4 regions of the Sphingomonas sp. SRI_018 genome follow, and region 1 is predicted to be linked to each of the others. Evidence: predicted binding sites of a transcription regulator. Region 1 holds the regulator's gene; each other region holds the start of a gene.
The links. The regulator LexA, encoded in region 1, represses DNA repair genes until DNA is damaged. The targets are predictions, from matches to a motif close to GTTCCNCNCTTGTTCT.
Positions count from the first base shown of each region.

Region 2: a site for LexA is predicted at 4,758-4,773, ahead of AC2YHA_RS12255 (MmcB family DNA repair protein). Genes of this name have one in related genera too.
Region 3: a site for LexA is predicted at 5,562-5,577, ahead of AC2YHA_RS12660 (ImuA family protein). Genes of this name have one in related genera too.
Region 4: a site for LexA is predicted at 3,939-3,954, ahead of radA (DNA repair protein RadA). Genes of this name have one in related genera too.

Region 1 covers NZ_JBYCZO010000001.1:1,192,277-1,199,472, forward strand. Annotated here, with positions in the region: gene AC2YHA_RS05660 (leucyl aminopeptidase family protein) at 1-309, opposite strand, end outside; gene AC2YHA_RS05665 (molybdopterin molybdotransferase MoeA) at 1,234-2,415, shown strand; gene lexA (transcriptional repressor LexA) at 2,471-3,136, shown strand; gene AC2YHA_RS05675 (ComEC/Rec2 family competence protein) at 3,130-5,301, opposite strand; gene gltX (glutamate--tRNA ligase) at 5,330-6,757, shown strand; gene AC2YHA_RS05685 (citrate synthase) at 6,792-7,196, shown strand, end outside.
Region 2 covers NZ_JBYCZO010000002.1:69,251-76,446, forward strand. Annotated here, with positions in the region: gene AC2YHA_RS12215 (shikimate dehydrogenase family protein) at 1-575, shown strand, start outside; gene coaE (dephospho-CoA kinase) at 572-1,165, shown strand; gene dnaQ (DNA polymerase III subunit epsilon) at 1,174-1,860, shown strand; gene hpf (ribosome hibernation-promoting factor, HPF/YfiA family) at 1,917-2,498, shown strand; gene AC2YHA_RS12235 (PTS sugar transporter subunit IIA) at 2,522-2,989, shown strand; gene AC2YHA_RS12240 (PaaI family thioesterase) at 2,979-3,446, shown strand; gene AC2YHA_RS12245 (DUF1491 family protein) at 3,443-3,781, shown strand; gene AC2YHA_RS12250 (cell wall hydrolase) at 4,001-4,636, shown strand; gene AC2YHA_RS12255 (MmcB family DNA repair protein) at 4,784-5,278, shown strand; gene AC2YHA_RS12260 (ankyrin repeat domain-containing protein) at 5,443-6,045, opposite strand; gene AC2YHA_RS12265 (SCO family protein) at 6,106-6,693, shown strand; gene AC2YHA_RS12270 (YcgN family cysteine cluster protein) at 6,681-7,127, shown strand; gene AC2YHA_RS12275 (M48 family metallopeptidase) at 7,124-7,196, shown strand, end outside.
Region 3 covers NZ_JBYCZO010000002.1:150,693-157,888, forward strand. Annotated here, with positions in the region: gene AC2YHA_RS12650 (error-prone DNA polymerase) at 1-3,082, opposite strand, end outside; gene AC2YHA_RS12655 (DUF6504 family protein) at 3,079-4,635, opposite strand; gene AC2YHA_RS12660 (ImuA family protein) at 4,781-5,509, opposite strand; gene AC2YHA_RS12665 (M3 family metallopeptidase) at 5,688-7,196, shown strand, end outside.
Region 4 covers NZ_JBYCZO010000001.1:702,599-709,794, forward strand. Annotated here, with positions in the region: gene AC2YHA_RS03240 (TetR/AcrR family transcriptional regulator) at 1-199, shown strand, start outside; gene AC2YHA_RS03245 (hypothetical protein) at 308-1,804, shown strand; gene AC2YHA_RS03250 (glycosyltransferase family 4 protein) at 1,809-2,963, opposite strand; gene AC2YHA_RS03255 (DUF6683 family protein) at 3,088-3,867, opposite strand; gene radA (DNA repair protein RadA) at 3,976-5,349, shown strand; gene AC2YHA_RS03265 (CvpA family protein) at 5,406-5,975, shown strand; gene AC2YHA_RS03270 (YncE family protein) at 6,063-6,650, opposite strand; gene AC2YHA_RS03275 (YncE family protein) at 6,644-7,196, opposite strand, start outside.

The sequences.
Region 1 (7,196 bases):
GCCGAGCCCGGCCGCGCCGACCTCACCCTCGGCCAGCCGATAGGTGCCTTCGGGAAGCTGCTCGCCGAGCGAGGCGATGCGCCACGGCGAGCCCGGCGCCTCGTCGCAGACCAGCAGCATCGACCAGTCCTCCGCTCCCTCGCCGGGCAGGACCGCGCGATTGCCGGCCTTGCCGGTGAGCCGATGCGCGGCAACGGTAGCGCGAACCCGCGGCGGCTGGGCGGCAAGCCATTCGGCCCAATTGTCGGGATGGACGACGATGATGGAACGCGCGGCCTGGCCGCGATCGGGCTGGAGTAGGGCAGTCATGCGGCGGACCCTAGCGGGACGATGGCGAAAGGCCACAGCGTTCGTGCGGTCGGTGCGCCGATGGTGGCTCGGCTTCGATCCTCCCCTGCCAGGGGGGATGGCAGCCGAGGCTGGCGGAAGGGAGGATGCCGATCGACATGGCTGCGTCGCCAACCGAATCGGATAGGCTCCCGCTCGTCATCACCACTTGCAACCTAGGGTGTGTTGACGTTCAGCAATCCGCCGGCAGCTCTTGCACTCCTCCCCTGGAGGGGAGGGGTGAAGGTCGACAGCCCCTGAGGCGCCCGCCCTTGCAATGTAGGATTTCGCCTGCTTGGCTCGCCCGCTCCGAGCCGCGCGAGCGCCGGGCCGTTCTTTGATTCTGTAGATCTCGCCCATGTCGCGTCGGTGTCGCGTCGGTGTCGCGTCGGTGTCGCGTTAGCGTCGCCTTGGTGTTGCCTCGGTGTCACCCTGATGTCGCGTCCCCGATGCGTCGCTGTCGCGATTCCGTCGCCTCTGCGCCGTGTCCGGGGGGACGGCGCGCAAACACGTGACCTGAGTCAATTTCGTCAACTTTTCGGCGGCCCCGGCACCGGAAAGCCTCGTCCGGACGGGGGGCCGTTCTACCTATGACTTTCGTGACCTTCGACGGATTTCCGCGGGTTTCCGGCGCCCTCCCAGAGCCGTGCGGCCAGCCGCCTGCCAGTCGGCCACCGACTCGAATGGCTCGTCCGTTGTCAACAGAATGGATGCCATACCAGGCCGACAAATCGCTTTCCTAATAGGATTTGCTTTGCTTGAGTCCCGCCCGGCTACCGTGACGCAGCTGCGGAATTAAGTGGAGCAAAGTGAAAGAATGAAGCGCGTCTCCCTTTACTTTGGAGCTGGTCGCACGACGCATCTGGATGTCGATCGGTCCCAGCCCCTGCCACGGATCGGCCGATGATTCCCCTCCTCCCCGTCGCCGAGGCGCAGGCGCGGCTGCTGGCCCTCGCATCGCCGGTCGCGAGCGAACGCGTATCGCTCCATGCCGCCGCCGGCCGCTGGGCGGCCGAGAACGTCCGCGCCCGCCGCACCCAACCTGCGGCCGATCTCTCCGCGATGGACGGCTACGCCATCCGCTTCGCCGACCTCCCCGGTCCATTCCGCCTGATCGGCGAGAGCGGCGCCGGCCACCCCCATGCGGGCAGCATCGACGCGGGCGAGACGGTGCGCATCTTCACCGGCGCGGTCATGCCCGCAGGCGCCGACGCCGTGCTCGTGCAGGAGGAAGCAGAGGACCGCGCCGGCACGATCCACCTCATCGGGGAGGGCCCGCTGCGCCCCGGCAGCAGCGTCCGGCGACGCGGGCTGGATTTCACCGAGGGCGATGTCCTCATTGCGAATGGCGAACGCATCACGCCCGCCCGCGCCGCGCTGGCGGGGCTGGGCGGCCATGCCGAGCTGGCCGTCCGCCGCCCGATCCGCATCGCGATCGCCGCCACCGGCGACGAGCTGGTGCCGCACGGCGCACCGCTTCGCGACGGCCAGGTCCACGAAGTCAACGCGCTGATGCTGGCGACGATGCTCGCCGATCTGCCGGTAGCGGTCGTCCCGCTCGGCATCCTCCCCGATCGCCTGGACGTGCTTACGGCTGCCTTCGCCGCGGTCGACGCCGACATCCTCGTCACCACCGGCGGCGCATCGGTCGGCGACCACGACCTCGTCCGCCCCGCGCTGGAGGCCGCCGGCGCCGATATCGACTTCTGGAAGGTCGCGGTGCGTCCCGGCCGGCCGATGATGGCCGGGCGATTGAAGGATGCGGTGGTGCTCGGCCTGCCGGGCAATCCCGTCTCCGCCTTCGTCACCGCCACGCTGTTCCTGAAGCCGCTGGTTGCCGCCCTGTCCGGCGCCGCCGATCCCCTCCCCCGCACCCGCACCGTCCCGCTCGGCGAGCCGCTCCCCGCCAACGATTCCCGCGCCGACTATCTCCGCGCCGAGCTGCGCGGCGGCCGCGCCTACGCCTCCAGCATCCAGGACAGCTCGATGCTCCGCACCCTCGCCCGCGCGACCTGCCTGATCGTCCGCCCGCCCCATGCGCCGGCGGCGGTCGAAGGCGACTCGGCGGAAATCCTCGACCTCGCTTGACAGGACGGGGAACAATCCATAAACGTTCCGTGTCTGTTCTGGACGGAGGGACCGAATGCTCACGCGCAAGCAGCACGAGCTCATCTGCTTCATCGCCGATCGCCTGGCGGAAACGGGCGTGTCGCCCTCGTTCGAGGAGATGAAGGAGGCGCTCGACCTCAAGTCCAAGTCGGGCGTCCACCGCCTGATCAGCGCATTGGAGGAGCGCGGCTTCCTCCGCCGCCTGCCCAACCGCGCCCGCGCGCTCGAGGTCATCAAGATGCCCGAGCGCCCCGAAGCGAAGAAGGCGGCCAAAACTGTCCAACCGACGGCGCCTTCGCGCCTGCCGCAGCCGGCGAACGACGTGATCGAGATCCCGCTGCACGGCCGCATCGCCGCCGGCGTGCCGATCGAGGCGCTGGAGGGTGCGACGATGCTGCCGGTCCCCGCCGCGCTGCTCGGCGCAGGCGAGCATTATGCATTGGAGGTCGCCGGCGACTCGATGGTCGAGAAGGGTATTCTCGACGGCGATTATGCGCTGATCCGCCGCACCGACGTCGCCCGCGACGGCGACATCATCGTCGCGCTGATCGACGACAACGAGGCAACGCTCAAGACCTTCTACCGCGAAGGCGCGATGATCCGGCTCGATCCCGCCAACCGCGCCTATGATCCGCAGCGCTACGCGGCGGACCAGGTGCGCGTGCAGGGCAAGCTCGCCGGCCTGCTCCGCCGCTACTGACCCGCACCCGAGGCCTGCCGATCGCGAGGCGGCAGGACGGTGGCGGGCCGGATCCAGGGATGGCGGCCGGCGGACGCGGCGACCGTCCTCACCCTGGGCGGATCGAAGGTCAGCGTCACCCCGCCCGACCGCGCCAGGAAGCTGCGGTCGAGCTTCAGCCAGCGTGGCGTACAGCCCTGCGGCAACCGGCGATCGCTGACGACGACGTCCGCCGTCCGGCAGGCGGCGATCAGCGGCCGCGGATCGACGAGATACGCCGACCGGGTCGCCAGCACCCGCCACCGCCGCCCGCCCCGTTCCAGCTCCGTCAGGCACAGGTCGATATTGCAGCGCGTACCCGCGACATCGTCGAGCACCGGCAACTCGCCGTCGACGCCTCCGCCTTCGCTCAGCACGTCGCGGACATAGTCCCCCGCCCGCTCGCGCAGCAGCGCCAGCCCGCCGCCCTGCGTGCGGATGGCAAGATGCCGCCCGTCGCCGGTGACGATCAGGTCCGGCGCCGGCGTCGCCAGCGCCCAGGTGGCTCCGAATACGAGTGGAGCCAATCCACACCACCGCCAACGGGTTTTCCACAACATTATCCACAGCCCGCCCGTCACCATCAGCGCGAAGGCGCCCCGCGGCATGGCGGGCAGCGCCGCGACCGCGCCCGGCGCATGGGCAGTGGTCCGGGCGATCCACAGCAGCAGGTCGAGCGCCCGCCCGCATAGCCACCACAGCGGCGCACCCAGACCACCCAGATCGAGCAGCAACGCCAGCGCCTCGAGCGGCATGACCACGAAGGTGGTGAGCGGAATCGCGACGATATTGGCGAGCGCGCCGTAGAAGCCGGCCTTGTGGAAGTGGAACAGCCCGATCGGCATCAATGCCAGCTCGACGACGATGCCGGTCAGCAGCAGCGAGGCGAATCCCCGCCCGATCCTGCGCCACCGCGCCTCCTCGCGCGGGACGAACCAGCCGCGCACCCGCCCGCCTTCATGCAGCGCGACGATCGCGGTCACCGCTGCGAACGAAAGCTGGAAGCTGGCGCCCGCCACCGCCTCCGGCCACAGCAGCATCACCGCCAGCGCCCCGGCGGCCACCAGCCGCAGCGTCACCGCCTCGCGCCCCATCGCGAGCGCCGCCAGCACCAGCAGCGCCGCGACGCAGCTTCGGATCGTCGGCACCTCCGCGCCGGTGAGCAGCGTATAGCCGATCGCCGCCACCGCGCCCGCGCCGGCCGCGATCAACGGTAAGCGGAAACGCAACGCCAGCCAGGGACTCAACGCCAGGAGCCGCAGCACCAGCAGCATCGTCGCACCGACGACCGCCGTGATGTGCAGCCCGCTCACCGACAGGAGATGGGCAAGTCCGGACTGGCGCATCGCCTCGGCATCCTCCTCGGGAATGCCGCCCTGATCGCCGGTAGCGAGCGACGCCGCGATGCCTCCGCCCGCCCCCTCGATGCGACTCCGGATATGCGCCGACAGCCGCGCGCGCAGGTCTGTCCCCGGCACGTCACCGGCCTTCACCACCTCCACCGGCGCGAATCCGCGTCCGGTCGCACCGATGCGATCGAACCAGGCAACGCGTGTATAGTCATAAGCCCCAGGCACGGCCGGCCCCGGCGGCGGCATCAGCCGCGCGCGCAGCCGGATCACTGCGCCCCGCGTCAGGCCCTGCGGCACATCGGCCTCGGCCAGGTTCACCCGCACATGCGTTGGCAGCCCGACCGCATCGACCGGCGCTAACCGCAACCGCACCAGCTCACGCGCCGGCAGCGGCTCGACCCGCTCGACACGCGCGGTGAAGCGCGTGATCGCCGGCCGCGCCAGTACCGGCGCCGCAACGCGTTCCGCCCGCCACCACGCCAGGCCGCACCCCAGTGCAACCGCAATCCCGCCGACCAGCAGCGCTCGTCCGGCACGCGCGCCGACCGGCAGCACTACCCCCGCCGCTGCAATGCCGAGCCCGGCCAGCACCACCGCGGTCCACTGTCCGGCATCAGGCAGCGCGAACCAGGCGGCGATCCCGGCCCCCACCGCCACCGGCAGCCACAGGACGAGCTGGTCACGCTCCGCCTCCAGCCACCGCTCGACCACCGCCCCCACCCGGCCGAGCCAATCGGACACGATTTGGCGCCGCGGAGGGTGCGTGCTAGGGGGCGCGGCGGCTGAGCTGGCCATTGAATTCACAGTCTGGGAGCATGCGCGCTTGGGCGCAACATCGACTTCGGGCGCGGGCGCGTCCGGTTCCGCAATCGTCACCCGTTTCGCCCCGTCGCCGACGGGGTTCCTCCACATCGGCAATGCCCGCACCGGCATGTTCTCGTGGCTCTATGCGCGCCATCACGGCGGCAAGGCGCTGCTCCGCATCGAGGACACCGACAAGGCGCGCTCGACCAAAGAAGCCATCGACGTCATCTTCGACGGTCTCAGCTGGCTCGACCTCGACTGGGACGACGAGCCGGTGTTCCAGTCGACTCGCGTCGAGCGTCACGCCGAGATCGCGAACGAGCTGGTCGAGAAAGGCGCCGCCTACCGCTGCTACATGACCCAGGAGGAGCTCGCCGAGGCGCGCGCCGCCGCCGAGCGCGAGCGCCGGCCGTTCCGCCTCCAGTCCCCCTGGCGCGATGCCGACCCCTCCACCGCGCCCGACCGCCCGTTCGTCGTGCGGATCAAGGCCCCGCGCGACGGCGAGACGGTGATCGAAGACCTGGTGCAGGGCCGAGTCGCGGTCGCCAATGCCGAGCTCGACGACATGATCCTGCTCCGTTCGGACGGCACGCCGACCTATATGCTCGCGGTGGTGGTCGACGATCACGACATGGGCGTGACCCACATCATCCGCGGCGACGATCACCTCAACAACGCCTTCCGCCAGCTCACTATCATTCACGCCATGGGTTGGCCGGAGCCGACCTATGCGCACATCCCGCTGATCCACGGCGGCGACGGCGCCAAGCTGTCGAAGCGCCACGGCGCGCTCGGCGTGGACGCCTATCGCGACGAGCTCGGCGTGCTGCCCGAGGCGCTGTTCAACTATCTGCTCCGCCTCGGCTGGGGCCATGGCGACGACGAGATCATCTCGAAGGAGCAGGCGGTCGCTTGGTTCGACCTCGATGGCGTCGGAAAATCACCGTCACGGTTCGATCTGAAGAAGCTCGAGAACCTGAATGGTCATTACATCCGCGCCGCAGACGATAGCAGGCTAGCCGATCTGGTTGCCGGCCAGCTCGACTTCGAAGTCACGGATTCGCATCGCGAATTGCTGCGCCGCGCCATGCCTGCATTGAAGCCGCGCGCGGCCAATCTCCTCGAATTGGCGGACGGCGCCGCTTTTCTATTTCGCACCCGCCCACTAGGGATTGAGCCCGACGCCGCACCGCTGCTCGAAGGCGAGGCACGCACCGTCCTCGCGCGGGTCCATGCAGCACTTGACGCCGTCGAGAGTTGGAATACGGAGGCGCTCGAAGCGGCGGTCCGCGAGGTCGCCGAGGCCGCGAGCATCAGGCTCGGCGCGGTCGCGCAACCCTTGCGCGCCGCGCTCACCGGTCGACGCACCTCGCCCGGAATCTTCGACGTGCTCGAGCTGCTCGGGCGCGAGGAGAGCCTGGCCCGGATCGCCGATCACATGGCCTGAACACCTGGGCCGGACAGAGAAAAGGACAGCGCGCATGAGCGAAGTCGCCGACAAACCCGCGATCGCGATCGGCAACCACGACTACCCCGTCCGCAAGGGCAGCGTGGGTCCGGATGTGATCGACATCCGCAAGTTCTACGGCGAGTCGGGGATGTTCACCTACGATCCCGGCTTCACCTCGACGGCGAGCTGCGAATCGGCGCTGACCTACATCGACGGCGACGCGGGCGTGCTGCTCCACCGCGGCTATCCGATCGGCCAGCTCGCCGAGCATTCGAGCTTCATGGAGGTCAGCTACCTCCTGCTCAACGGCGAGTTGCCGAGCAAGGACGAGCTCGACAAGTTCACCCACACCATCACCCGTCACACGATGCTGCACGAGCAGCTCGCGACCTTCTACCGCGGCTTCCGCCGCGACGCGCATCCGATGGCGGTGATG
Region 2 (7,196 bases), on a different contig from region 1:
GCATCCGCCAGTCGATCGGCGCGATCAACTGCGTGCTGCGCGACGGCGATGCCCTGATCGGCACCAACACCGACGCCGGCGGGTTCGCCGCGCCGATCGGTGGACTCGACCTCGCCGGCCAGCACGTGACGGTGATCGGTGCGGGCGGCGCGGCGCGGGCGGTGCTGTTCGCGCTGGCGCGGCTGGAGGTCGGCCGCGTCACGCTGATGAACCGCACGCCGCTCAAGGCCGCCGGCCTGCTCGCGCAATTCGGACTCAAGGGCGATGTGGTGCCGCTCACCGCGCCGCTCGCGCCGACCAGCGCGCTGCTGGTCAACACCAGCGCGCTCGGCATGACCGGCCATCCTCCGCTGGAGATCGATCTCTCGCCGCTGTCCGAGGAGGCGGTGGTCTATGACATCGTCTATTCACCGCTGGAGACGCCGCTGTTGGCACAGGCGCGCGCGCGTGAGCTGGATACCGTCGACGGCCTGGAGATGCTGGTGGGGCAGGCGGCGCTCGCGTTCGAGCTGCTGTTCGATGCCGAGCCCCCTCGCGAGCGCGACGACGAGCTGCGCGCCTTGCTGACGTCATGATCAAGCTGGGCCTCACCGGCTCGATCGGCATGGGGAAATCGACTGTCGCGGCGATGTTCGCCGATGAAGGCGTCCCCGTATTTGACGCCGACGCCGTGGTTCATCGATTGCAGGGCCCGGGCGGGCGTATCCTGCCGACGATCGAGGCACGTTTTCCTGGCACCACAGGACCGGCGGGGGTGGACCGGCCAGCGCTCGGCGCTGCGGTGTTCGGCAGGCCCGGCGAACTGAAGGCGCTGGAGGCGATCGTCCACCCCGCCGTGCGCGAGGAGCGTGCTGGATTCCTCACCGAACATGCCGATGCGCCGCTCGTCGTGCTCGACATCCCGCTGCTGTTCGAGACCCACGGTGAGGCTCAGGTCGACAAGGTCGCGGTGGTCTCCGCCCCGCCCGAGGTCCAGCGCGAACGCGTGCTGGCCCGGCCCGGCATGACCGAGGAACGATTCGCCGCGATCCTTGCCAAGCAGATGCCCGACGCGGAAAAGCGCGCCCGCGCCGATTTCGTCATCCCGACCGGCGGACCGCTGGACGAGACGCGCGCCGTCGTGCGCTGCGTGATCGCTTGCCTGATGCCGCAGTCGGGAGGATAAGGGGCCATATGCGCGAGATCGTGTTCGACACCGAGACCACCGGCCTCAGCTTCGCCGGTGGCGACCGGCTGGTCGAGATCGGCTGCGTGGAGCTGATCAACAAGGTCGAGACCGGCCGCACCTTCCACGCCTATATCAATCCCGAGCGCGCGATGGCGGCCGAAGCGCAGGCTGTGCACGGCCTGGGGGACGCCTTCCTCGCGGACAAGCCGGTGTTCGCCTCGCTGGTCGGCGAGCTGCTGGAGTTTCTCGGCGACGCGCCGCTGGTCGCGCACAACGCCGGGTTCGACTTCAGCTTCCTGAACGGCGAGCTCGGCCGCTGCGGCCATCCCGAAGTGTGCCGCACGCGGATGATCGACACGCTGGTGCTGGCGCGGACGAAGCATCCGGGCGCCAAGCACACGCTCGACGCGCTCTGCACGCGTTACGGCATCGATCGCAGCCACCGTGTGCTCCACGGAGCACTGCTCGACGCGCAGCTGCTCGCGCAGGTCTATGTCGAGCTGTCCGGCGGACGGCAGATCGGGTTGGGGCTCGCGGTCGAGGTCGAGACGGTGGAGGTCGCGGCGCCGGTGACGCGCGCCGTGGTGCGGCCGGCGCGGCCGCACGCCGCCAGCGAGGAAGAACTTGCGCGCCACGCCGAGTTCCTGACGACGGTCAAGGAACCGTTATGGGGGTCTCCGGCGTTGGGATGAGTCCGCCGGGGGGCGCGCTTCCTTTGCGCCATCCCCAATTTTGAAAGGAGGAAGCGATGGATATCCGGGTCTCTGGCCATCAGGTCGAAACCGGCAACGCGCTCAAGCGCCATGTTGCGGAGCGGCTCCAGGGAATCGCGGACAAATATTTCTCGCGCGCGCTCTCGGCGCAGGTGACCTTCGGCAAGGGGCCGCACGACCATCGCTTCACCTGCGACATCGTCGCGCATGTCATGCAGGGGCTGATCCTCAAGGGCAGCAACGACGGCCAGGACGCGCACGGCGCGTTCGAGGGCGCCGCCGACAAGATCGAGAAGCAGCTGCGACGCTACATGCGCCGGCTCAAGGACCGCAATGCCGGGGAGGCGGTCGCGGTCCAGGAGAGTCAGGCGTATGACAACGCCGGCTATACCGTCTTCAACGCGGGCGGCGAGGAAGACGTCGCCGAGGCCCCGCTGATCATCGCCGAGACCCGCGTCGACGTCCCGAGCGCGAGCGTGTCCGACGCGGTGATGATGCTCGACCTCAGGAACACCAACGCGCTGCTCTTCACCAACAGCGGCACCGGCAGCCTCAACATGGTCTATCGCCGCGGTGACGGGACGATCGGCTGGGTCGAGCCCAACCGCGCCGACTGAGCCCATCTGCCGAAAGATCATCGATGAACGACATTACCGACCTGCTCGGCCCCGACGCCGTGTTCGCGGACATGGCCGTCGGCAGCAAGCGCGCGCTGTTCACCGCGCTCGGCGCCGCTACGGCGAAGCTCTGGGGGATGGACGCCAAGCTGATCGTCGACCGGCTGGCGGCGCGCGAGAAGCTCGGCACCACCGGTTTCGGCGGCGGTATTGCCGTGCCGCACGCGCGAATCGAAGGACTGAGTGGCGTGCGCGGGCTGTTCGCCCGTCTGTCGCGGCCGATCGAGTTCGCGGCGGTCGACGATCTGCCGGTAGACCTGGTGTTCATGCTGCTGTCGCCGGCCGGCGCCGGCGCCGAGCATCTGAAGGCGCTGGCGCGCATCTCGCGGCGGATGCGCGACCGGGCGCTCGCCGACAAGCTGCGCGGCGCGGCATCGCCCGACGCGATCTACGCCCTGCTCACCGGCATCGAAGCCCGCGATGCCGCCTGAGGGGTCGTCTCCGCCCGCCGGCGCGGAGGCGCATTTCCGCGCGCTCGAATCGCTTTATGACGCGGCGCCGATCAACCGGCTGTTCGATTCGCGGATGGAGATCGTCGCGCCGGGCGAGGCGCGGATTCATTTCATCGTCGCGGAAAGCTTCTTCCATGCCGCGGGGGCGCTCCACGGCACCGCCTATTTCAAGATGCTCGACGATGCCGCCTTCTATGCGGCGAACAGCCTGGTCAGCGATCGTTTCCTGCTCACCACCGCCTTCAACCTGCTGTTCACCAAGCCGCTGAGAGCAGGACCAGTGATCGCCGAAGGCCGCTGGGTGAGCGGACAGCGGCGGGTGCTGATCGCCGAGGCGCGCCTGGTCGACGCCTCGGGCGAGGAAGCGGCGCGGGGGACCGGCACCTTCATGCGTTCGAATATCCCGCTGGCGGGGCTGCCTGGTTATCACGCGTGATCGAACGTCTGCCGAGTGGTCTCTTGGCCAAGGCGCTGATCCGCCGAGTCCATGATGCCGGCGGCAGCGCGATGGTGCTCGCGCGGGGCGACGATCAGGCCGGGGCGCTGCTGGTGCTGCTGCTCGAAAGGGGGAGCGAGCCGCGTTTCGTCGAGCGCGGAATCGGCCCCGATGGTCGTACCGCACTCATCCGAACGGGCCCGCGCGAGGAGGATGCGGAGGCGATCGCCGCCTATTGGCGCCGCCGCGTCGAGCGCGATCCCGATTTGTGGGTAATCGAACTGGATATCCCGGAAGGAGAACGATTCGTCGCTGAAACGATTGCGTTGAATTGACTTTGCTGCGCCGCGGAATGACCTACCGGTGTCATTATGTTCGCGTTGTGCCGTTCGAAGTGCGATTTCGGCCGGTGACGCAGTCGGGGGGTATCCCGATCCGTATCGAACCCGCCTCATCGAAGAGCGGGGAAGCCGCCGGATCGTGTGCCAACCGCACTTGATCGTTGTTGAATGTCGTTCGTTGCCCGCGCCGCAATTCCTGCGGCCGTTTTTCTCGTGAGCGCCGTGTTCGTCGGCACCTCGGCGCCCGGCTTCGCCCAGAAGCTCGATTCCGCGCCGCTCACTACGCTCAACGCCATCACCCTTCCCCAGGTTCCGCCCGCTCCGGCGCCCCAGGCCGCCGTTGAGCCGACCGCGACGGTTCAGACCGTCCAGCCGCAGCCTGCGATGATCCAGGCGATTCCGGCCGAGGACGAGCAGCAGCCTGTCCAGGCTGAGGACGATTTCGATTCGCTCGCCGATGCGGTCGCCGCGCAGAACACCGCGCTCGACGACGATCGCGAGCTCCAGTGCCTCGCCTCCGGCGTCTATTTCGAATCGAAGGGCGAGCCGCTCGCCGGCCAGCTGGCGGTCGCCGAGACCATCCTCAACCGCACCCGCTCGGGCCGCTTCCCCACCTCGGTGTGCTCGGTGCTGACCCAGCGCGGCCAGTTCTCGTTCGTGCGCGGCGGCTATGTGCCGACCGGCAAGGGCAAGGCATGGCAGACCGCGGTGGCGGTCGCCAAGGTCGCGCAGCGCGACCTGTGGGATTCGGCTGCCGGCAGTGCGCTTTATTTCCATGCGCGGCGGGTCTCGCCCGGCTGGCGGCTGTCGAAGGTCGCCGCGATCGGCAACCACGTCTTCTATCGCTGAGTCGTTTATCTAGGCGGCACCGGCCCGCTCCCCCACCCGGCCACCCAACGGCAGTATCTTATGGGTGGCCGGGTGGGGGAGCGGGCCGGTACCGTCTTACGGCGCACGAGCGCTTTCCAGCGTTCCCATGATGTTCTAGGAAGGGGCATGGCCAGCGCCGTGCCCCTTTCCGATTCTGCGGCCCCTCTCGTCGCTGCCGACGTCGCGCGTGGGGTGTGCCGGATGCTGCTCCGTCACGATATCGTCGCGATCGCGGAGGTGCCGCTCGACGGCGGGCGCCGTGCCGACCTGATGGCGCTGGATGCCAAAGGCGGGCTGGTGATCGTCGAGATCAAGGTATCGCGGGCCGACCTGCTCGGCGACGCCAAATGGACCGACTATCTGGGGCATTGTGACCGCTTCTACTGGGCGGTGCCGGAGGGTTTCGATGCGAGTCCGCTCGACGGGCCGGGCTTCCTGCCCGAGCGTTCCGGGGTGATCGTCGCCGACCGCTATGACGCGGCGATCGTGCGTGAAGCGGCGACGGTGGCGCTGCCCGTCCATGCCCGCCGCCGCTGCACGCTCGCGCTCGCAAGACGTGCGGCGCGGCGGGTGATCGGGCTCATGGATCCGGACGCGTTCGGCGATCTCGGGGGGTATTAGAGTCGGATTCGGCCAGTTGTAGCTGTTCCCCGGCGAAGGCCGGGGCCCAGTATCGAACCGCTCGCAGCTGGGCCCCGGCCTTCGCCGGGGAACAGCTGCTTCAAGCCGGATGGATCAAACTCTGGCCCTCACCGTCCCCCCGGCGTCGTGCCGGGGTCGGAGGATCAGAGCCCCGGTCCCGCAACCCTGCGGCTGCTGCCGGCCTTGGGCGCATCGGCGAGCAGCTTGGTCAGCGCCGGCGAGCGGGTGTCGCGCGTCGCATAATCGCGCGCGGACAGACCGGCGACCACGTCGCGCTGGTCGGGATTGCCACCGGCGTCGAGCAGCCGCCGCGCCATCTCGAGATTGCGCAGCTGCACCGCGCGGATCAGCGGGGTCTCGCCCGAGGCATTGGCGAGGTTCACGTTCGCCTTCTGCTGGGTCAGCACGTCGACGCAGTCGAAGCAGCTTGCGCTCACCGCCAGCATCAGCGGCGTGTTGCCGCGCCCGTCCTGGATGTTGATGTTGGCGCCGCGGGCGATGAGGAAGCGGAGATAGGTGACGTCGCCGCGCTTGGTCACGATGTGCAGCGCCGCGTCGCCCGAATCGTCCCGGGTGTTGATGATCCGCGACCCCGGTTTGTCCAGGATCTGCGTGACCTTGTTGCCATCTGCTTCGCGTACCGCCTTCAGGAACTCGTAGCTGTCGGACATGCGCTGGGCGGGAAGCGCGGCGGGAGCGGCGAGCAGCGCGGCGGCGAGGACGAGGCGGAAAGCGGGCGACACCATCGACGAAGGATCCTGTTGAGCTTGCATGGAACCGATTAGCAGACCAAGGCTCGCGATGCCATGAACAGACGCTTACCGGCTCTCGCCCTGCTGCTCGCGCTCGCCGGCTGCGGCGGCGGCGCGGATTCGAGCGCTCCGCCGCCGCTGGCCGGGGCCCGGATCGGTGGCCCCTTCACCCTTACCGACCAGGACGGCAAACGCGTCGGCGACAAGGATTTCGCCGGCCGCTACCGCATCGTCTACTTCGGCTACACCTACTGCCCGGACGTCTGCCCGATCGACGTGCAGGCGATCGGCGCGGGCCTCAAGGCGTTCGAACAGGCCTCGCCGGCGCTGGGGGCGAAGGTGGTGCCGATCTTCGTCACCGTCGATCCCGCCCGCGATACGCCGCCGGTGCTCAAGCAATTCGTCTCCGCCTTCCATCCGCGCATGGTCGGCCTCACCGGCAGCAAGGCGGAGATCGACGCGGCGGCCAAGGCCTATGGCATCTATTACAAGCTCGAACCGCCGGCGCCGGGTGGAGGCTATCTGGTACAGCACAGCCGCCAGGCCTATCTGATGGGTCCGGACGGGGCGCCGATCGCGCTACTGCCGGCCGACAAGGGCCCTGCGGCCGTGACGGACGAGCTCAAACGCTGGGTGAAGTGACCGACGAGAAATTCTGGGAGACGCTGCCGCTCGACCGGCTCGACCGCGCGCAATGGGAAGCGCTGTGCGACGGCTGCGGCAAATGCTGCCTCCACAAGCTGGAGGACGAGGAGAGCGGTGCGCTCTACCCGACCAATGTCGCCTGCCGGCTGCTCGACCGGCGTACCGGGCTGTGCAGCGACTATCGCAACCGCCGTGCGCATGTGCCCGACTGCGTGCGGCTGACGACGCGCAACGTCGCCGACATCGACTGGCTGCCCGGCACCTGCGCCTATCGCCTGCGCGCGGCCGGCGAGCCGCTGCCGGAATGGCATTATCTGGTGTGCGGCGATCGCGAGGCGGTGCACCGCGCCGGCGAATCGACGCGCGGCTGGACGGTGTCGGAAGTCGATGCCGGCGAGCTCGAGCACCACATGATCGACCGCGAGCTGTGACGGCGATCGAGGTCCGCCGCCATCCGCGCGCGCGGCGGCTCAAGCTTTCGGTCGATCCGGCGAGCGGAC
Region 3 (7,196 bases), on a different contig from region 1:
CGCGCTGCACCTCGCCCTGTACGCCGATCATCGTCGCGGTCATGATCGTGCGGCGCTGCGCCTCGAACCGGTCGCGCCACACGATCGCGTTGGCAATGCCGGTCTCGTCCTCCAGCGTGAGAAACAGCACGCCGGTGGCGGTGGCCGGGCGCTGGCGCACCAAGATCACGCCCGCAACTTCCACCTTACGGCCGGACCGTACCTGCTTGAGCCCCGCGGCAGGCGTCACGCCCAGCAGATCGAGCCGGCCGCGCAGGAAGGACACCGGATGCGCGCGCAGCGAAAGCTGGATGGCGCGATAATCCTCCACCACCTCGCGCCCTGCGGTCAGCGGCGTCAGCGCAACGCTGGGTTCGCGCCGATCGGCGAGCCCTAGCGGCATCGGCTTCTCGCCGAGCGCGCGCACCGCCCAAAGGGCCTGCCGCCGGTCATGTCCGAAGCAGCGGAAGGCATCCGCCCGCGCCAGCCGCTCGAGCACCGCGGGCCTGACCCCGGAGCGTCGCCACACGTCCTCGACCGAGGTGAAGGGGCCGGCGGCACGCGCTTTCAGGAGTCTCTCCTCGACATCCTCCTTGCCGACCCCGCTCACGATCCTGAGGCCGAGCCGAAGCGGCGCAAGCGCCGCCCATTCCTCGTCGGTGCCGTAGAAGCCCGGATGCCTCTCGCGTCCCGTAGCCCGCGCCGCGGGCGCCAAGCACGTGTCCCATGCGCTCGCGTTGACGCACGGCGGCAGGAACTCGACCCCATGCTCGCGCGCATCGCGGACGATCTGCGCGGGGGCGTAGAACCCCATCGGCTGCGCGTTGAGCAGCGCCGCGCAGAACACGTCGGGATGATGCGCCTTCATCCATGACGAGGCATAGGCGATCTTGGCGAAGCTGGCGGCGTGGCTCTCGGGGAAGCCGTAGTTGGCGAAGCCCTCGATCTGCTTGACCATCCGCTCCGCGAAGTCGAGGCTGATGCCGTTCCTCAGCATGCCCTCGATCAGCTTGGGCCGGAACTCGCCGACGTTGCCGGTCGCCTTGAACGTCGCCATCGCCTTGCGCAGCCTGTCCGCCTCGCCGCCGGTGAAGTCGGCGCCGACGATGGCGACCTGCATCGCCTGTTCCTGGAACAGCGGCACGCCCAGCGTCTTCTTGAGCACGGCCTCCAGCTTTTCGGACGGATATTCGACCAGATGGGGATTCTGCCGGCGCTTGAGATAGGGGTTCACCATGTCGCCCTGGATCGGTCCGGGCCGCACGATCGCGACCTGGATGACCAGGTCGTAGAACTCCTCGGGCTTCATCCGGGGCAGCATCGACATCTGCGCACGGCTCTCGATCTGGAAGACGCCGAGCGTGTCGGCCTTGCGGATCATGGCGAAGGTCGCCTGGTCGTCGTCCTGGAATTCGGGGCTGTCCAGCGTCATCGGGCGCCCCTTGTGCTCGGCCATCAGTTCGAACGCGCGGCGCATGCAGCCGAGCATGCCGAGCCCCAGCACGTCGACCTTCATGAAGCCCAGCTCCTCGATGTCGAGCTTCTCCCACTCGACCACCCAGCGGTCGGGCATGGCGGCGGGTTCGATCGGGATCAGCGTGTCGAGCCGGTCACGCGTGAGCACGAAGCCGCCCGGATGCTGCGACAAGTGCCGCGGCATGCCGACCAGTTCGTTGGCGAGCTCGATCGCCAGCGCGACCCGCGGATGACCGGTGTCGACGCCGAGCGCCCGGCTGTGCTTCTCCTCGATGCCGTCGCCTGAGACGCCCCAGACCTGCCCCGCCAGCGCGCCGGTCAGGTCCTCCGACAGGCCCAGCGCCTTGCCGACCTCGCGGATCGCGCCGCGCGAGCGGAAACGGCTGACCACCGCGGTCAGCGCGGCATGGTTGTGGCCGTAGGTCTCGTAAATCCATTGGATCACCTCCTCGCGCCGCTCGTGCTCGAAATCGACGTCGATGTCGGGCGGCTCGTGACGCTCCTCGGAGATGAAGCGCTCGAACAGGAGGCCGCGCTCGATCGGGTCGATCGAGGTGATGCCGAGCACGTAGCAGATCATCGAATTGGCGGCCGATCCGCGGCCCTGGCAGAGGATACCCTCGCTCCGCGCGTAGCTGACGATCGAGTTCACCGTCAGGAAATAGGGCGCATAGCCCATCTGCCGGACCAGGGAGAGTTCGCGGTCGAGCAGCGCGCGATAGTCGGGCGGCACCTTGCCGCCGAACGTCCGGTCGAGCGCGTTGTGGGCCAGCCGCTCCAGCGCCTCCTGCGGCGTGCGGCCGGTCATCACGATCTCGTCGGGATACTGATAATCGAGATCGCGAGGATTGAAGGTGCAGCGCTCGACGATCGCCTCGACCGCGTCGAGCGCCTCGGGGAAGCGGGCGAAGCGGCGGGCCATGTCCTCGGGCGTCTTGAGATGGCGGTCGGCGCTGCGCTCGCGGCGGAAGCCGAGCTCGTCGATCGTGCATTTCTCGCGGATCGCGGTGACCACGTCCTGCAGCATCCGCTTGTCGGGCGTGTGGTAGAGCACGTCGCCGGTTGCGAGCGGCGTCAGGCCATGGCGGCGCGCAGCCTCGGCGAGATTGTGGAGACGCAGGGCCTCGCCCGGTCGGCGGTGCGGGGTCAGTGCGACATGCCCGCGTGTCCCGAACACGTCCGCCATCCAGCGCAGCGACAGGGGATCGCCCTCGTCCGCCATCCCCGGCACCAGCGCGCCGACCAGCCCTTCGCTCGCCTCGGTGACGTCCTCCCAATGAAGGAAACATTTCCCTTTCTCACCGCGCTTGGGATCGGCGCGCAGCTTGCCCTTGGAGAGGAGCCGGGTCAGCCGCGACCAGGCCGCCCGATCTTCCGGCCACACCAATATCGAGGCGCCGTCGACGAGGTCGAGACGGCAGCCGGCGACCATGCGGATCGGGCAGCCCTGCTTGGTGATCGCCTCCGCCGCGACCAGTCCGCGCACGATCCCGCCCACCGAGTTGCGGTCGCAGATGCCGAGCGCCGGCATCCCCATCAGCGCGGCCGTCGAGAACAGCTCCTCCGCCGACGACACCCCGCGTAGGAACGAGAAATGGGTGGTCACCTGAAGCTCGGAATAGGTCATCCGAACACGCCGTGCATGAACCAGCGGAGATCGCCGCTGGCAGTTCGCTCACCGTCGCCGCGCCGATAGAGCCAGAAGCGCGCGCCGGTTTCGTCCTCGACCCGGAAATAGTCGCGCACCGAATGCCGCTCGGACGGGCGGCGCCACCATTCGCCCTGGATGCGCTCGGGGCCGTCGGCGCGGATCACGCGATGGGTGACGCCGCGCCAGGTGAAGCGCCGCGGCGGATGGTCGGGCAGCTCGTACAGGACGTTGTCGACCTCCTCGGGCCGCGCCAGCAGCCGCGCCGGCCGTGGCCACAGCGGCGTCCAGGGATCGAGCGGCCCTAGCCGCTTCAATCGCGCGACGTCGTCGATTGGCGGCTCGGTGCCCGTCCGGCCCGGCGGATCGAGCGGCGGAGCGACCGCGACGCTGCGCTCGGGAACGTCGCTCTCGATCGGCTCGGTGCGCCAGATGCGGGCGCCGCGTGTCGTCAGCGTGTCGATCAGCGGGGCGAGATCGGGGGCGGTCTCTTCGTCGAGCCGTTCGGCGAAGGATTGGGGTTCCAGCGGGTCGGTCGCACGGACGACGAGCGTCATCGCGTCGATGCCATAGCCGGGCTCGACGCTCTCGATCCGGCGGACGAGCAGTTTGAGGATGTGTGCGCCATCGCGGCTCGGCCGAGCGAGGCCGATGCGGATGCGTTGCGGCACATGGTCGACCCGCTCGGCGATCAGCTCGATGCGGCGCGCGCCGAGCCCCTCGGCGGTGAGCGCCTGGGCGAGGCAGGGGACCAGCACACCGAGCCAATGCTCGATCGCCTCGGCTGTGGCGATCGGCTCGGCGAAGCGCTGGACGACGGCGATCGTCTCGCGCGGGACGATGGGATCGACTGGCTCGGCGATACGGCCCAGCGCCTGATCCAGCCGTGCGACCAGCGCGTCCCCTAGCCGCCGGGCGAGCGGCGCGCGCGGCATGGTGACGAGCTGGCCGATTGTGTCGATGCCGAGGGTACGCAGCAGATCGAGCTGAGCTTCGTCGAGTCGCAGCGCGCGCGGCGGCAGCGGCGCCAGCATCGTCGCCTGCTCGCCCGGCGGGCATAGACAAATCCGCGGCCCGTGGCGGGCGAGCGCATGTGCCGCGCCCGGCGTGTCGGCGATTGCGATCCGCGCGGTGAAGCTGAAATGCGCGAGCAGCCGGATCAGCTGCCGCGCCATGTTCTGCTCGCCGCCATGAAGGTGCGCGACGCCGGTCATGTCGATCAGCAGCCCGTCGTCGCCGTCGAGCCAAACGGTCGGCGACCAGCGCCGAGCGAGCAGGGTGGCGAGACGGAGCATGTCGGCGCGGTCGCCTTCAGGATCGGCATCGCGCACGACCAGTCCGGGATTGAGCGCTCGCGCGGTGGTGAGCGCCATACCGGGAGCGATGCCTACTGTCCGAGTTTCGGGTGAAGCCGCAGCGATCAGGATGCGGCTGCCGACGCGGTGGGATGTGACCAGAAGCTCCTCCCCGACACGGGGAGGGGAACCATTCGTCGCAGACGAATGGTGGAGGGGGCCCTCCACCTCGGTCACCGCTCGTGGCTGGGCCCCCTCCACCACTCGCTTCGCGAGCGGTCCCCCTCCCCATGCCGGGGAGGAGCTGTTCTCCAGTGCCCATCTCGCCCCCGGCCGCCAGCTGCCTTCCCGCGAAGGAACCGACGCCGGCGTTCGCCCGCCCTCAGGCGGCGGCGCGGCGGCGTGTGTCGGCGCGGCCCGCCGCAGCCGTTCGATCGGCCAGTGCGGCAGGTAGAGCGCAGCGACCCGTTTCATCGCAAGCCTCCACGGTCCAGTTACCCGGCTCGCCCCCGCGCTGGCGGGTGAGCTCGATCCGCCAGCGTGCCCGCCCCACGCCCTCCACCGGCAGCGGTGCCGACGGCGCGCTCGCCACCCGCCAGCGCGTCACCGCCGCCGAGGGAGGCCCGAGCGGATCGGCGCCGGCGCGGCCATGGCGCCTCATGAGCAGCGCGATCGTCCGTCCGCCCTCGGCGGCGAGCTGGAGCCGCCGCGTCGCCGCCATTTCGGCGCGCTTGATCTCGCCGATCACCGCGCCGAGCCCGCGATGCCTGAGCCCCTCCTCCATGATGGCGAGCAGGTCGGCATCGTCCTGAGCCTCGGCATAGATCAGCCGGTGCGGCGCCAGCCCAGCCTGCGCCAGCCCCGGCGCGAACAAATCGCGGCGCCGCACCACCCACAGCACTGGGCCCCAGGCGCGCGCGGCGATGCCGGCAAGGAACAGGGTCGCCGCGGCATCATCCCCCAGTCCCGGCGATGCGGCGGCGACCTCGTGCAGCGCGTCTAACCTCAGACCCCCATCGGTCAGCGCCGCATCGACCGGCGCCATCCCGAACGGCAGCGCCGGCCGCCGGCGGAAGCCGCCGCTCTCCAGCCCGCGAAGCTCTTCGCGCAATCGGGCAAGGACCTGGGTTCTGGACAAGCTCACGACTCGGGCAATGACGAATGTTCGTATTTTGTTCCATGCAGCCGGCGAGTCAAGCGACGACGAGATGCCCCGACGAAGTCACGAGCGGCTCTGGACCCTTTGTCATCCTGCGGGCACAGTCGGGCGCATCAGGGGGATTTTCGATATGACCTTTCGCTTGACGCTTGCCTTGCTCGCCACGACCTCGCTCGTCATGTCCGTCACCGCTTCCGCTCAGACGCCCGCCCCCGCTGCCGCGAAGGTGGACGCCTCGCCGCTCACCGCGCCCTGGCCGGGGCCGCACGGCGGCGTGGTGCCATGGGACCGGATCAAGCCGGCGATGTTCCCGGCTGCGTTCGAGACGGCGATGGCCGAGTGCCGGCGCGAGATCCAGGCGATCCGCGACAAGCGTTCCGCTCCCACCTTCCAATCGATCATCGAGCCGCTGGAACTCAGCTGCGACACGCTCGACCGGGTGATGGCCGCCTGGGGCGTCTACACCAGCAATCTCGCCACCAAGGAGGTGCAGGACCTCGACCAGGAATGGAGCCCGAAGCTCGCCGCCTTCTATGATGAGATCACGCTCGATCCCTTGCTGTTCCAACGGGTGAAGGCGGTCTACGACACGCGCGCCAGCCGGAAACTCGACCCGCAGCAGCTCCGCCTCGTCGAGCGCACCTATCGCAGTTACGTGCGCTCCGGTGCAGCACTCAGCGAGGCGCAACGCGCCGAGGTGACCCGCATCAATCAGCAACTCGCCGGTGCCTTCGCCGAGTTCAGCCGCAAGCTGCTCGCCGACGAGGAGACCTGGATCGTCCTCGACGACGCGAAGCAGCTCGACGGGTTGCCCGACAGCGTCAAGGCGGCGATGCGCGCCGCCGCCGAGGAGCGCGGGCTTGCCGGCAAATGGGTGGTGGTCAACACCCGCTCCTCGGCCCAGCCCTATCTCATGTACGCGACCGACCGGGCCATGCGCGAGAAAGTGTGGCGTGCGTTCGTGAACCGCGGCGACAACGGCGACGCCAACGATACCAAGTCGACCATCGCCACCATCCTCAAGCTCCGCCAGGAGCGGGCGAAGCTGCTCGGCTTCAAGAACCACGCCTGGTACCGGATGGACGACACCATGGCCGAGACCCCGGCCAATGCCATGGCGCTGATGACGCGCGTCTGGCCGGCCGCGGTCGCTCGGGTGAAGCAGGAAGTCGCCGACATGCAGGCGGTCGCCGATCAGGAAGGCGCCGGCATCACCATCCAGCCCTGGGACTATCGCTACTACGCCGAGAAGGTGCGCAAGGCGAAGTACGACCTCGACGAGGCGGAGATCAAACCCTACCTCGAGCTCGGCAACATCCTCCAGGGCGCCTTCTACGCCGCGGGCCGGCTCTATGACCTCGGCTTCAAGGAGAATACCGGCCAGATCCCGGTATTCGCGCCCGACATGCGCACCTTCGAGGTCACGGACCTCAAGAGCGGTCGTTTCATCGGCTATTTTTACTTCGACGCCTATGCCCGTTCGGGCAAGCGCTCCGGCGCCTGGGCGACGCGCTATCGCGGCCAACAGCACCTCGGCGGCGAGCGTACCGTGCTCGCCTCCAACAACAATAATTTCGTGAAGGCGCCCTCCGGCGAGCGCACGCTGGTCAGCCTCGATGATGCGAACACCACCTTCCAC
Region 4 (7,196 bases), 490 kb from region 1:
CAGCCTCGAGCGGCTGCAGGCCGAGGGGCTGGTCGAGCCGGTCGATGCCGAAGCGACCGCCCGGCTCGTCTGCGGTGCCTCGACCTATGCGGCGCAGTGGATCGCCAATGCCGATGATCCTCGGGAGGCATCGCGGAGGGCGATTCCGGCATTCCGTGCGTTGATGGAGGGCCTGCTGCGCCGTTCCGGGACAGCGTAGCGCCGATCGCCGATCGCGCGTCGATGGCCTTCCGCGTAAAAGGAGGGCAAGGAGGTGCCGATGCATCTCCAACCCCATGAAAATACAGGCGATCGACAGCGGCTCCACATGGGGTATGCGCTGATCCTGCTGCTCGTCGCCTTTGCTCTGCGCTTTCCCCTGTTCGGCAATCCGGTGATCCACAGCGACGAGCAATTCTACCTGCTCGTCGGCGACCGGATGCTGCACGGCGCGCTGCCGTTCGTCGACATCTGGGACAGGAAGCCGATCGGACTGTTCCTGATCTTCGCCGCCGCCAGGTGGATCGGCGGCGGGAATGGGATCATCGCCTGCCAGGTCGCTGCGACCCTGTCTGCGGCGGCGACGGCGTGGCTGGTCGCTTGCATCGCGTCGCGGCGAACCGGTGCGACAGCGTCGATCATGGCGGGCGTGATCTACCTCGTCTGGCTGCTGATTTTCGATGGAGCGGGCGCGCAGGCGCCGCTGTTCTTCAACCTCGCCATGGCCGGGGCGGCGCTGATCATGGTCGACGTGGTGAGCGACGCGAGCGGCGCATGCGCGCGCTGGCGTGGCGTGACGGCGATGGCGCTGGTGGGGATCGCCATCCAGATCAAATATACCGTGCTGTTCGAGGGGTTGTTGTTCGGGCTGGCGCTGGTCTGGCGGCGGCATCGCAGCGGGGCGGCGCTGCCCGGACTGGCCGGCGATGCGGCATTGTGGGCAGGTACGGCGTTGCTGCCGACGCTGATCGCCTATGCCGGCTATGCCGCCGCGGGGCATGGCGGCGCCTTTGCCTATGCCAATTTCGTCTCGATCTTCGACCAGGAGGCCGTCGATACGGCGGTCGAGAGGGTCACCTATGTGGCGCTCGCCGCGGTCGGGCTGCTGCCGCTGCTCGCCTGCGCCGTAGTGGGCGTTCGGCGCCGGCCGGCGAAGTCGCCGGCGGAGCGGCGGGCAATGAGATTCGTGCTCCTGTGGCTGGGAGTGGCCATCCTGGCGGTGCTGCTGGGGAAATCATTCAAGGCGCATTATTTCCTGCCGGTGCTGGTGCCGCTGAGCGTCGCCGCAGCGCCGATGTTCGCGCGGGCGGGGCAGGCGCGGCGGCTCGAGTGGCGGATCGTGGTGCCGCTGCTGCTGTTGGGGCTGGTGCTGGCGGGGCTTACCGTCCGCGATCATGTGAAGCGGCGCGGGAACGCGAAGGCGATCGCCTCGCTGGTGCGGATGATCGGCGATCGGCCGGCGGGGTGCATGTTCGGCTTCGGGGCGGAGCCGATCCTTTACCATCTCACGCGCTCGTGCACGCTGACGCCCTATCTGTTCCGCAGCCACCTGAGCCAGACCCGCGAGGCGCGGGCGATCGGGGTCGATCCGCTGATGGAGCTGCGGCGCGTGCTGGGCCGCTGTCCCGGCACGATCGTGGTGCGGGCGGCCAAGGACAACAGCAACCCCGCCGCGGTGCGCGAGGTGGAGCTGGTGCTGGCGGAACGCTATCGGGTGGTCGGAGCAGTGCGGATCGGCTCGCTGCCGCAGCGCGTGTACCGGCTGCGGCCGGAGATGGCGGGTTTTTGCCCCTTGCGGGGTGAGAGCGTCCTTCCGGCGGAGTGAGGGATCAGCCCCGCGTCCTGCGCGCCATCACCTCCAGATAGGCGTCGAGCACGACCTGGTTGACCGCATCCCACACATAGGCGGCCGCCTTGGCATGACCCGCTGCCCCGGCGGCGCGGCGGGCTTCGCCGTCACGGACGTAGTGGGCGATCGCGTCGGCATAGGCGCCGACGTCGCGAGGGGGGACGAGATGGCCGTTGACGCCCTCCTCGATGAGATCGACCGCGCCGGTCGCGCGTGCGGCGATCACGGGGACGGCCGCCGCCATCGCCTCCAGCGTGACGTTGCCGAAGGTCTCGGTGACGCTGGGATTGAACAGCATGTCCATCGAGGCGACGGCGCGGCCGAGATCGTCGCCGCGCTGGAAGCCGGCAAAGGCCGCATCGGGGACGCGTTCGGCGAACCAGTCGCGCGCCGGGCCCTTGCCGACCACCAGCACGCGATGGGGGACGCCGCGCGATTTCAATTCGCGCGAGACGTCGGCGAAGATGTCGAGCCCCTTCTCCAGCACCAGCCGGCCGAGGAAGCCGATCGCCACCTCGTCGTCGGCGATGCCGAGCGAGCGGCGCCACTCGAGGCTGCGACGCGCGGGATTGAAGCGGTCGTGATCGACGCCGCGGGACCAGATGCCGATCGGGGTGGTGACGCCCCACGACCGGATGATATCCGCGGTCGACTGGCCCGGGGTCAGCACCTGGTCGACGCGGTTGTAGAAGCGCGTCAGCGCGCGGATCGCCAGCGGCTCGAGGAAGCCGATGTGATAGTAGCGGAAATAGGTCTCGAACCGGGTGTGGAGCGAGGCGACGACGGGAATGCCGCGGCGTCGCGCCCAGCTGATCGCGCGATGGCCGAGGATATCCGGCGCGGAGACATGGACGAGATTGGGTGCGAAGGCGGCGAGGTCGCGCTGCGTCCGGGCGGGAAGGCCGCGCGCGACGCGATATTCCTTGCGGCCGCCCGGCATCGTCCAGCTCGGCACGCTGACGAGGTCGCCGGTCGGCGGAAAGGCGGGCGGATCGATCGTCGGCGAATAGACGCGCACCGCGGCGCCCCGCTCGAGCAGATGGCCGACCAGCAGGTTGAGGGCCTGGTTCGCTCCGTCGCGGGTATAGTTATAGTTGCCGCTGAACATGGCGACGCGAAGGTCGGAAGGGTGCATGGCGCGCGCCGATAGCGCCCGCGCCGCGCGAACTCCACCCCGAAGCGCGGGCGGGTGCCGCGCCGGCGAGAGGGTATCGGGTGGGGCGCGCCGCGCTATGTCGATGGTCCTGCGACCGATCGCCCTATCGCCGGGCGAGCTCGACCGGCTCTCCGTCGGGCCGAGGCCAGGCCGCGCCGGCCTGATCGGCGGGAACAAAGCCGTCGTCGGTCAGCGTCATCGCAGGCAGGTCGATCCCCATGCCGTGCGCGCCCTGCACCGCGGCCCGGCTCACCGCGTCCAGCTGCGCGCGGTTGCCCTTCGACTGCTCGACGGCGCCTGCCAGCAGCACCGCCTGGATGAGGAAGGATTCCGCCATTTCCTGCTTGGCGGCGTCGCCCGCGCTGCGGAATGCCGGCGTCGCGGCCATCGCCTCGGTCACCTGACGGCGCACCGAAGCGGTGGCGGCATCGCTCACGTCGCCGGACAGGCCGCGGCTCGCCTGCCAGGCGTTGATCCACCACACGGCATAGGCATCGGCGACGTCGTCGACGCTGAGGCCATGTTTCGCCAGCTCCGGCCGTATCCGCTCGATGATGTCGCCCTGGGCGAACAGTTGAGCGAGCCCGTCCGCGCCCTTCGGATCGATCGCCCGGCTCCTTTCGACGAAGCGGGCGAGGTTGGCGGCGCGGCGCTCACGCGAGGGTGCATAGCGGAAGGTCGCGGCGGGCGCCTTGGCGGCCGGGCGCCGCTCCTCGCGCTGCGCCGGGCCCGGGCGATCGGCGCGGTTCATCCGGTCGCGCAGGTGCAGCCCGAGCGTGTCGGTGCCGGTGTAGGACGGGACGAGCACGCTCCATCCCCAGACGTCCTGCGCGTTCGCCGCCGCCGGTGAGAGACATAGGGCAAAGGCCAGGATCGACCGCATGACGCTCTCCCTGAATGAGCGTGCAGTGCATAGCCTACCCCTGCCGCGCAGGGAAGGCGCCGCTTTGCCATGTTCCCTTATCGTTCCGGTTCGGCTAAGCCGCTCCGCATGGCCAAACCCCAGAAGCGCTACGTCTGCCAGCTGTGCGGATCGGTCTCGTCGAAATGGGCCGGGCAATGCGCGGATTGCGGGGAATGGAACACGCTGGTCGAGGATGCAGGCGCGGTGGTGACGCCGTTCCAGGCGCGCCACAACCTGCAGTCGGGCGGACGGGCGATCGAGATGAGCGGGCTCGACACCGCGATTCCCTTGCCCGAGCGGATGGCGACCGGGATCGCCGAGCTCGACCGGGCGCTGGGTGGAGGCTTCGTCGAAGCGTCGGCGACGCTGATCGGCGGCGATCCGGGGATCGGCAAGTCGACGCTGCTGCTCCAGGCGGCGGCGCGGCTGGCGCTCGCCGGGCGCGCGGTGGCCTATGTGTCGGGCGAGGAGGCGGCGGATCAGGTGCGCCTCAGAGCGCAGCGGCTGGGGCTCGGGCGGGCGCCGGTACGGCTCGCTGCGGCGACGTCGGTGCGCGACATCCTGACGACGCTGGGAGAAGGCGCGGCGCCGGCGCTGCTGGTGATCGATTCGATCCAGACCATGCACTCCGACCTGATCGAGGGCGCGCCGGGGACGGTGAGCCAGGTGCGCGCCTCCGCGCAGGAGCTGATCCGCTTCGCCAAGGAGCGGGGGACGGCGCTGGTGCTGGTCGGGCATGTCACCAAGGACGGCACGATCGCGGGCCCGCGCGTGCTGGAGCATATGGTCGACACCGTGCTCGCCTTCGAAGGCGAGCGCAGCCACCAGTATCGCATCCTGCGTGCGACCAAGAACCGCTTCGGCGGCACTGACGAGATCGGCGTGTTCGCGATGGAGGCGGGGGGCCTCAGCGAGATCGCCAATCCCTCCAGCCTGTTCCTCACCGCGCGTGACGAGACGGTGGCGGGGACGGTAGTGTTTCCGGCGCTGGAGGGCACGCGGCCGGTGCTGGTCGAGGTGCAGGCGCTAACGGTGCGGCTCGCGTCCGGTGCGACGCCGCGGCGGGCGGTGGTGGGCTGGGATTCGGGTCGGCTGGCGATGATCCTGGCGGTGCTGGAGGCGCGGTGCGGGCTCAGCTTCTCCTCGTGCGAGGTCTATCTCAACATCGCGGGCGGGTATCGCGTGCAGGACCCGGCGGCGGACCTGGCGGTGGCGGCGGCGCTGGTCTCCGCCTTGAGCGAGCGGCCGATCGCGGCGGATGCGGTGGCGTTCGGCGAGATCGCGTTGTCGGGCGAGGTGCGGCCGGTGGCGCATGGCGCGCTCAGGCTCAAGGAGGCCGCGAAGCTGGGATTCGGCCGGGCGCTGGTGCCGGCCAAGCAGGGAAGCGAAGGCGCGGCGGTGGAGGTCGCGAGCTTCGGCAACCTCGGGCGGTTCGTTGACCATCTGCTGGGGCGGGGATAGCGGAGCGGGAAAGCCGGTTCGCGTGGCGCGGGCGGCGGGGGACGGGAATCGATCATATGGGCCTGACCGCACTCGACATCGTTGTGCTGATTGCCGTTGGCGGGGCAGCGGTGTTGGGACTGCTGCGCGGCTTCGTCACCGAAGTGCTGTCGCTGATGGCGTGGATCTTCGTCGTGTTCGCGCTGAAGCTGTTCCACACGCCCCTTTCCACGCTGTTCGCCGGGGTGGTGGGAACCGCGGCGGGGGCGGCGACGCTGGCGTTCGCGATCATCGCCGGCGTGACCTGGTTCGGCGGGCGGCTGGTGGCGAATGCGATCGGATCGCGGACGCGCAGCTCTGTCCTGGGGCCGGTCGATCGGGCGCTGGGGTTCGGTTTCGGTGCGCTCAAGGGGCTGATCCTGGCGAGCCTCGGCTTCCTGCTGGTGGTGCTGGTGATCGACACGATCGGCGGCGGCGCCAAGCGCCGGCCCGCGTGGATCACGACGTCGCGCACCTATCCGCTGCTCAACGCGACCAGCGCCAGCATCGCGGATTTCGTCGACAAGCGGCGGCGGGGCGAGCCGGTGTTCGAGGCGTCCGGCTTCAGCGCGTCGGAGAATGCGAGCGGGGCGGGGAATACGCATTGAGCGGCGGAAAGCATGTCCGCGGCCGGGCTTCGGAACTCCGGGCGGATCGGGTGACCGAGCTTTGACCTCCCAAGGCCATCCGACCTTTTAGTCCGGCGAGACGCCGAGCGACGCGGGGCCGCCGGTTTCGAAACGCATCGGTGGTCCGGCTGCCTGCAGCCGATCATTGACGACGCGAAAGACATGGAGCGACGTGTCGACGATGCTCTCGGCCACCAGCGTCGCGCCGCCCTCGACGAACGCGACCCCCTGCGACCAGGCGCCGAGGTCGGCTTCCGCGTGGCGGGTCAGGCGGCGGTTTTCGATCGAGAGAAGGATGATCTTGCTCGCCGGTGCGTAGCGGGGATCGGTCGCGGCGACGGTGCTCATGTTCTGGATCGCGGCGGCGACGTGGCGGCCGTCGGGCGAGCAGGCGACGCCCTCCGGTGCGGGGCCGACCGTCGCGGTGTCGATCACGCGAGGGCGTTCGCCGGCGAGGTCGATGAGGCTGATCGTGTCCGCATCGCCGCTTACTACGCCGTAGTTGGCGACGACGGCGAGGCCGCTGTTCCCGCAGACCGCAAGCGCGGCCGGATAGACGCCGGCGCTCAGCTCCGCGAGCGGCTCCGGCTTCAGGCGGCCGGCCTCCACCGCGAACAGGCGGGTGACGTTCTGCCCGGCGAAGGTCATCAGCACGCGATCTCCCGCAGGAAGGCCGCGGAGAGGGGGCGGGCGCCCTTGGCGAAGCGGACGCGTTCGACGATCGCGGCATGGCCGTCGCCGGTCACGCGCAGGATGGTGGCGCTGTCGTCGTCGGCGTGCGGCACGACGAGCATCGAGCCATCCGGGCTGAGTGCGAGCGACGCGGGCGAGGCGCCGAGGTGGAGCGTCTGGACGACGCGCGGTTGCGCCCCGGCGAGATCGACGACGGTGAGCAGGTCCGCCGGGCCGATCTTGTCCGGCTGCGCGGGCGTGCGGCCGGTTGCAGCGGTGACGAAGGCGGTTCGCCGGTCTCGCGTGAAGGCGATTGCCGAGGGTGGTCCCTGGAAGCTGATCGGTACCTCGACCTCACGGCGATTCAGGGCGCGGCCGTCACGGAACTCCAGGAAAACCACGCGATCCGGCGGAGGTGCGGGGGGCGGCAGAACTTCTCCATCCACCATCCGGGCGTCGGCATCCAGACCTATGCCTACGAGCTGAGCCTGTGCGGGAAGCGGTGTGCACAGCAGCCCTGTCAGCAGC